One region of the Mesorhizobium sp. M7A.F.Ca.US.005.03.2.1 genome, then DNA from elsewhere that is predicted to be linked to it. Evidence: riboswitches for the same ligand, from Rfam matches in the RefSeq annotation. Region 1 holds a riboswitch; the other holds the start of a gene.
The links. A riboswitch is a leader RNA that binds a small molecule or an ion and turns the genes downstream of it on or off. The one in region 1 is predicted to bind thiamine pyrophosphate.
Positions count from the first base shown of each region.

Region 2: linked by a shared signal. The riboswitch ahead of thiC (phosphomethylpyrimidine synthase ThiC) and the one ahead of thiB (thiamine ABC transporter substrate binding subunit) in region 1 are both predicted to bind thiamine pyrophosphate.

Region 1 covers NZ_RZRP01000237.1:599-4,810, reverse strand. Annotated here, with positions in the region: gene thiP (thiamine/thiamine pyrophosphate ABC transporter permease) at 1-598, opposite strand, end outside; gene thiB (thiamine ABC transporter substrate binding subunit) at 607-1,605, opposite strand; TPP riboswitch at 1,649-1,763, opposite strand; gene EN991_RS15220 (thiamine diphosphokinase) at 1,851-2,510, shown strand; gene EN991_RS15215 (ABC-F family ATP-binding cassette domain-containing protein) at 2,512-4,212, shown strand, end outside.
Region 2 covers NZ_RZRP01000015.1:11,847-16,058, reverse strand. Annotated here, with positions in the region: gene thiO (glycine oxidase ThiO) at 1-304, opposite strand, end outside; gene thiC (phosphomethylpyrimidine synthase ThiC) at 301-2,136, opposite strand; TPP riboswitch at 2,240-2,356, opposite strand; gene EN991_RS01770 (hypothetical protein) at 2,674-2,937, opposite strand; gene EN991_RS01765 (metallophosphoesterase) at 3,429-4,212, shown strand, end outside.

The sequences.
Region 1 (4,212 bases):
CGACGCCGGGCAGTGCGGCGCGCAGCGTTGGCCATTCGATCAGCCGGAACGCCGGCCGCGCCGCCATGCCGAGTTGGCTCGCCAGCCGCCATTGGTCGGCCGGTATGGTCTGCAGCGCCTCGAGGAACAGCCGCGTCGCCAGCGGCAGGTTGAAGAAGACATGGGCGACGAGAATGCCGGACAGGCCATAGATGCCCGGCCAGCTTCCGCCGCCGATAACGGCAAGCACGCCGGCGAAATAGCCGGCACGGCCATAAAGCGCCAGGATGCCGAGCGCTGCAACGATGGCCGGCAGCGCCAATGGCACGGCGAAGATCTGCAGGATGAAGGCGCGGCCGAAGAAACGTGGATGCCGCGACAGAGCGCGCGCCACAAACAGCCCCGGGATGACCGAAAGCAGCGTCGACAGGACCGCTTGCCAGAGCGTGAAGCGAATGACGCGAAGCAGATAGGGATCGAAGGCTGCCCAGGCGCCCGAGAAATCATGGGCGCCCTCGAAAAGCAGGCCAGCAAACGCGCCGCCGATCAGCAGCGCGATTGCAGCGAGCGCGACAATGCCGGCACTGACGCGGGAATCCGTGGAATGCGCCGGCGCCATCGCGCTGCCTATTTGCTCATCGCCGCCAGCCATTCATCGACCCAGGCCTTGCGGTTGGCGGCGACCTCTTGCGGGCTGAACAGCAAGGTCTTCGTCGGCTTGACCAGTTTGTCGAAGGCCGGATTGAGCGGCTTGTCGGTCTTGCCTGCCGGGAACATCCAGTTGGTCTCGGGGATGGCATCCTGGAATTTCGGCCCGGTCATGAAGGCCATGAACTTGGCCGCCAGCGGATTCTTGGCTCCTGTCGTGGTGATACCCGCCACCTCGATCTGCAGATACTCGCCCTCCTCGAAGGAGGCCGCTTGGTAGCGCTCCGTGTTCTCGGCGACCATGTGGTAGGCTGGCGACGTCGTGTAGGACAGCACCATCGGCGCCTCGCCCTTGGTGAACAGCCCATAGGCCTCGCTCCAGCCCGGCGTCACGGTCAGCACCTTGGCCTTGAGCTTGGCCCAGGCCTCGGGTGCCTTGTCGCCATAGACCGACTTGACCCAAAGAAGCAGGCCGAGGCCTGGCGTCGAGGTGCGCGGGTCCTGGATGACGATCTTGTCGTTGGCACTGCCTTCGATCAGCTCCTTCAGGCTCTTCGGCGGCGTCTTCATCTTCTGCGTGTCGTAGACGACAGCGAAATAGCCGTAGTCGAAGGGGACAAACGTGTCGTCGCTCCAGCCGCCCGGCACACTGACATCCGTCACCGCGCCATGCGGCGCGAACAAGCCTGACGCCTTGGCATCGGCGGTGAGATTGGTATCCAGGCCAAGCACGATATCGGCCTTGGTCGATGTGCCTTCCAATCTGACGCGGTTGAGCAGCGCGACGCCATCGGCGACCGAGACGAAGTCGACGTCGCAGCCGCATTCGGCCTCGAACTCCTTCTTCACCACGGGACCCGGACCCCAGTCGGCGGTGAAACTCTCATAGGTGTAGACGGTGAGCTTGTCCTTGGCCAAGGCGGGCCCGGACAAGGCCACGACCGTTGCTGAAACAAGAGCATATAAAAGCGTGCGCATCGGCGCCTCCTTCGTTCGAATTGAAAGGAATTGAGGCGTCGGACTGTCCGAAACGTCTAATCCCTCCGCCGGTACAAACCGGATCAGGTTCAGCGGGTTGGCGAGACTGCCTCTCAGCCGGTCCGCGAAGATCGCGTCCGGCACCCCGTTAGAGCGTTTCGACACATAGGCCGGGCCGATCCGCCATGCAAGCGGGAGTTTGCCGCCTTCCGTTTCCCGTGCCGGGCTGGTAAGGGCCACACGATATGAGCACATTCACCATCCTGCTTGGCGGCGATCTCATCCGTACGCCACGGCTCGACCGTCAGGTCAAAGGCTCCCGCGTCATCGCCGCCGACGCCGGCATCGGTCATGCGCGGTTGCTGGGTCTCGTGCCGGAGCTGTGGGTGGGTGATTTCGATTCGGTGCCGGCCAACCTGCCGGACGATCTCGCTTCCGTGCCGCGTCGGACCTTCCCGGCGGAAAAGGACCAGACCGATGGCGAACTTGCCGTCGCCGCGGCACTGGAGCGCGGCGCGACCCGCCTGGTGCTGGCCGGCGCCTTTGGCGGCAAGCGCGCCGACCACGCTTTTCTGCATCTGTCGCTCGCCCTGCGGCTGGCGGAGGCGGGAACGGACGTGCTTTTGACCAGCGGCGCTCAGGAAGGCATCCCCCTGCTGCGCGGAACGGCCGGCTTCGACTATGCCGACGGCACGCTGTTTTCGGTGCTCGGCTTTTCCGAGCTCGACGGCCTGACCGTCACCGGCGCCAAATGGCCGCTCGCTCACGTCAAGGTGGCGTTCGGTTCGCCGCTGACCATTTCCAACGAGGTCAAGTCCGACAAGACCGGGGGCCGCCTCGAAATCGCGCTCGGCCATGGCCGCGCGATGCTGCTCGCTCATCCCTATCCCTTACCTGAAAGCTGACATGGCCCCGCCCCTTCTCAACCTCGACGGGATAAAACTGACCTTCGGCGGCACGCCGCTGCTCGATGGCGCCGCCTTGACGGCTTCGGCCGGCGACAAGATCGCGCTGGTCGGCCGCAACGGGTCCGGCAAGTCGACCCTGCTGAAGATCGCCGCCGGCCTGATCGAGCCGCAGGACGGCGAAGTGTTCCGCCAGCCTTCGGCGACCGTCCGCTATCTGCCGCAGATGCCCGACATGGAAGGTTTTGCCACTGTCCGCGCCTATGTCGAGGCCGGGCTTGGCCCCGCCGACGATCCCTACCGCGCCAGCTATCTGATGGAGCATCTCGGCCTGTCGGGTGAGGAACGTCCGAACGACCTGTCGGGCGGGGAGGCGAGGCGCGCCGCCCTTGCCCGCGTCATGGCGCCGGAGCCCGATATCCTGCTGCTCGATGAGCCGACCAACCATCTCGACCTCTCGGTCATCGAATGGCTGGAAGAAGAACTCATCCGCACCTCCTCGGCGCTGATCGTCATCTCGCACGACCGCCGCTTCCTCGAACGCGTGTCGCGCGCCACGGTCTGGCTCGATCGCGGCCAGACCCGCAGGCTGGACAAGGGCTTCGGCCATTTCGAGGAATGGCGCGACCTGGTTCTGGAGGAAGAAGAACGCGAGCAGCACAAGCTCGGTCGCCAGATCGTTCGCGAAGAGCATTGGCTGCGCTACGGCGTGACGGCGCGGCGCAAGCGCAACATGCGCCGGCTCGGCGAGTTGCAGACCATGCGTCAGCGTTTTCGCGGTCATCGCGGGGCCGAAGGGTCGGCGATCATGGTGGCGAGCGACGCCACCGAGTCCGGCAAGCTGGTGATCGAGGCGAAAAACATCGAAAAGAGCTTTGGCGATCTCACCGTGGTCAAGGCGTTTTCGACCCGCATCCAGCGCGGCGATCGCGTTGGCCTGGTCGGGCCGAACGGCGCCGGCAAGACCACGCTCTTGAAGATGCTGACCGGCGAGATGAAGCCGGACGCAGGTTCGGTGCGGCTCGGCACCAATCTGGAGATCGCAACGCTCGACCAGAAGCGCGAGGCGGTCGACCCGCAGGAGACGCTGGCACAATATCTCACCGATGGGCGCGGCGAAAACCTCGTCATCAATGGCGAGCAGCGCCACGTGGTCTCCTACATGAAGGATTTCCTGTTCAAGCCGGAGCAGGCGCGCACGCCGGTGCGCGAGTTGTCCGGCGGCGAGCGGGCGCGGCTCCTGCTGGCGCGCGTGCTGGCGCGGCCCGCAAACCTTCTGGTGCTCGATGAGCCGACCAACGATCTCGACATGGAGACGCTTGAACTGCTGCAGGAACTGGTCGCCGGTTTCGCCGGCACCGTCATCCTGGTCAGCCACGACCGCGATTTCCTCGACCGCACCGTGACCAGCCTGATCGCGCCGGATGGTGAAGGCCGCTGGATCGAATATGCCGGCGGCTACTCCGACATGTTGGCGCAGCGCGGCGGCACGAAGCTGGACGACCGCAAGGCGCGGGCGAGAGCCGAAAATGGCGAGGCGCCCGCGTCAGGCAAGAGCGAAGCCGCCGCGCCAAAAGTGCCGGCGAAGAAACTGTCGTTCAAGCAGAAATTCGCACTGGAATCCCTGCCGAAGAAAATCGAAGCTGTGATGGCCTCTATCTCGCGGCTGGAGAACAACATCGCCGATCCGGCCTATTACGAG
Region 2 (4,212 bases), on a different contig from region 1:
GACTGGCGAACCGGTCAAGCTCACCGGCATCACGCGGCGCGGCCACGACCAATGTCCCGGCCCGTGTCACCTGACCCGACAGCACCGCATCCCACCAGTCGGCAGCATCGCGTCCGAGATCCAGCACCGGCTGCTCCGCGCTTTCGCGCTCGCACCATGGCGCCAGCATGCCGCCGGCGAACCACGACGCGTTGCCACCAAGGCCATGCCGCATCTCGGCGACGGTGACCGTCGCGCCGCGGGCGGCGAGTTCGAAAGCGACGGTGAGGCCGGCAACGCCGGCCCCTTTGACGAGCACCCTCATGATGGTTTGGGAGCCTCTGGCACGACCGGTACGCCAGTCTCGTCCGCCTGCATGTAGAGATCGCCGCCCTCCCGGTATTTTGCCGCCATTGCCGCCATGCCTTCCTTCTGGGCCTCGGCACGGATGTCGTGGGAAATGCGCATGGAGCAGAATTTCGGCCCGCACATCGAACAAAAATGTGCCAGCTTGTGCGCCTCCTTGGGCAAGGTCTGGTCGTGGAAGGACCGTGCGGTTTCGGGGTCGAGCGACAGGTTGAACTGGTCCTCCCAGCGGAACTCGAAGCGCGCGCGCGAAAGGGCATCATCCCTGGTTTTCGCTGCCGGATGGCCCTTCGCCAGATCGGCTGCATGGGCGGCTATCTTGTAGGTGATCACGCCAATCTTGACGTCGTTGCGGTCGGGAAGGCCGAGATGCTCTTTCGGCGTGACGTAGCAAAGCATTGCGGTGCCGAACCAGCCTATCATGGCGGCACCTATCCCTGAGGTGATGTGGTCATAGCCCGGCGCGATGTCGGTCGTCAGCGGCCCCAACGTGTAGAACGGCGCCTCACCGCACACTGCGAGCTGCTTGTCCATGTTCTGCTTGATCTTGTGCATGGGGACATGGCCCGGGCCTTCGATCATCACCTGGCAGTCCTTTGCCCAGGCAATCTTGGTGAGTTCTCCAAGTGTTTCCAGTTCGGCGAATTGCGCCGCGTCGTTCGCATCGGCGATTGAACCGGGACGAAGGCCGTCGCCGAGCGAGAAGGAGACGTCATAGGCTCTGGCGATGTCGCAGATCTCCTCGAAATGCTCGTAGAGGAAGCTCTCCCGGTGATGGTGCAGGCACCATTTGGCCATGATCGAGCCGCCGCGCGAGACGATGCCCGTGACCCGGTCGACGGTCAGCGGGATGTAGTGCAGCCGCACGCCGGCGTGGATGGTGAAATAGTCGACGCCTTGCTCGGCCTGCTCGATCAGCGTGTCGCGGTAGACCTCCCAGTTCAGATCCTCGGCGATGCCGTTGACCTTTTCCAGCGCCTGATAGAGCGGCACCGTACCGATCGGCACCGGCGCATTGCGCACGATCCAGTCGCGGATGTTGTGGATGTTGCGGCCGGTCGACAGGTCCATCACCGTGTCCGCGCCCCAGCGGATAGCCCAGACCATTTTTTCGACCTCTTCGGCCATCGACGATGTGACAGCCGAGTTACCGATGTTGGCGTTGATCTTGACCAGAAAATTGCGACCGATGATCATCGGCTCGCTCTCGGGATGATTGATGTTGGCGGGAATGATTGCGCGCCCGCGCGCCACCTCGTCGCGCACGAATTCGGGTGTGACGAAATCTGGGATCGCCGCGCCGAAGGCTTCGCCGTCGCGTTGCAGCTTGCCGCGCATCACCTCGCGGCCGAGATTCTCGCGGATGGCTACGAACTCCATTTCTGGCGTGATGATGCCGGCGCGCGCATAGGCAAGTTGGGTCACCGCCTTGCCCTGCTTGGCCTTGAGCGGCCGATTGCGTATCGGAAATTCCGGTGTCAGGCGCTCGCCGGTGGCGAATCCATTGTCTTCCGGCCGGACGTGGCGGCCGTCATAGGCTTCGACATCGCCACGCGCCGTGACCCATTCGTGGCGAAGCCGGGCAAGGCCTTTTTCGATGCTGGTTTCGACTGATGGATCGGTGTAGGGGCCGGACGGATCGTAGACGGTGACGGGCGGTTCGCCGGCCGTCGGATGGACGGAAATCTCGCGCATCGGCACCCTGATCTGCGGGTAGAGGACGCCGGGCTTGTGGATTTTCCGCGAGGCGGGCAGTGGTCCCGTCGATACGGCGGGGGTGAGGGCATTCATCGTGAGGCTCCTTTGCTCATGCATTGGAGACCCAGTTCTGTGCCGGAAGGATGAAAAGACGCTTCTGTAGACCTGCTGCAACAGGACCTCGGGCGTAAACTCCCGCAAAGCGCTTGCACCGTCCCTACGCCAGTATGAACTGGATCAGGTTCAACGGGTCACTGCGCCGCGAAAGCCAGCAGTATCTCAGCCCCTTGCCGGGACTCCCCTGGTGAATGCCTTAGGTTGAACGGGCTGACGCTATCTTGTCAAGCGCATTCGGGCGCCTTCGGCCGGTGGCGACGACCGGCGGCCAGCCGGGCGGAGAGCTCGCGCATGCATCGGGGACAAGTCACGCCCCGTAGACCGGGGCTGAATGGCCAAAGCCTCATTCGCTTCGTGAAGGATGGAGAAACTGTATTGGCCATGTGCGCGTATCGACCAAGTAGCTCAGGCGGTCACGGATGTGGTTATTCTGGTCGAAGGTGACGAACGGCCTTGGGGGTCACCTCCTTTAGGATTCAGAGGTTGGAAGACGGCTTCTCGCGATCACGGCCATCAGGAAATACCTGTCTTCGGCTCAACCTCGACATGGCGTCCGATCGACCGCAGATATACAGCTATCTCGTTCATGAGATGATCGCGTTCGCCGTAGATTTCAGCAATCCTACGCAGCTGTGGCTCGACGGCCCTCCGTTGCGCTGGCGTGAAATCAGCATCGCCAAAGACGTATCCCAAGTTGCCAATCGCGCAAATTTTGCAGCCGGCGTCCACAACTGCTTGTACGAATGCCGGAATGTCTTTTTCTTGCATGGTCTTCATGTCGAACCTCTCGTGAATGGCGTGCTTGCGCCCCAATCTGCCTTTTCAGCGTGTCCTCTGGGCGGCGCAAGCCCTGAGCGTGACTGTGCACGGGCAACCTCGACTATCCCATCTGCCACGCTCTTTAGAATCGGTGGGGTCTGGTGATCGCAGGCTGGGCCACTCAAAAGCCTGCAAGAAGAAAGTCATGGCGACCATTGCTCAAGATCGCAAGGGTGCGTGCAAGACCTTCCGTTGGCAGTCATGCACGCTCGCTCAGAGATAGTCCGGCCGCGGAAATTCTCCCTTATTCGTAAGAAAGCTCATTGAGCAACTGGGCATTGAGCAACTGGGTCTCACGTCACGGGTCTCGTGTGCTTCACAGCCGAAAAATAGCCGCCGTGGCAATTCTCGAAAAGTGCAGGCTACCTCGTTAAGGACACTGCGGATGATCGTTCGCGCTTGGCAAAAGCGAACGGATTAGTCTATGGCTCTCGGCAGGGGGGCGAGTTATGCGGCGGGTGCGAATCCTTCAAGTAGGCGATATTCACTATCCGGACTGGCATCCTTCCTCTAGCAACATCGATGCCAAGGATAGCAAGTTCGCTCCGAAAATAACGCAGAAGCTACGCGCGTCTTCGCTGCGTGCCGTCTTGACGAAACTTCGGCGGCTGACGACTTCGAAGCCCTTGGATTCGATCGCCTTCATGGGGGATTTCACGAGCCGTGGCGACAAGACCTTCATTGCTTCGGCATTCCAGCATTTCACGTTGCTCTGCCGCGCACAGGGACGCAGTTCAAAGGCGCTTCCGTTGATATTCGTACCGGGAAATCACGATGTGAACCGTGATGACGCGCGCGAACTTGGACCGACTGAGAAATTCAGCGAAATGGCGAGTTTAGCCGCCCGCTTGGGTTGGCAGACCGTTCCCGTGGACCAACCCGTGCACTTCAGACTTCCGACAGGATCCGCAGGCGCAAACTTCATCCTCGTCAACACAGCGATAGGCAGTTGGGAGCTTCAAAACCTTCCCGCGTTCCTTCGTGATCGTCTCGAGGCACTCAGTCCTTCTACAGAGCCTCTAGATCTCGGCTCGCCGGACATCTCGGGACATTCGCCCGCGACACCTCCCAGCGATCCAGACAAGGAGGCGTCCGACGACGAGTATTACGGTCAGATGGACACGCCATACATCTCGCGTGAGATGCTTGCAGGCCTACAGGAATTGCTCCAGCAGCCCGACATGCGTTACGGCATCATAATCGGCCATCACAATCTGCTGCCACAAAAGACTC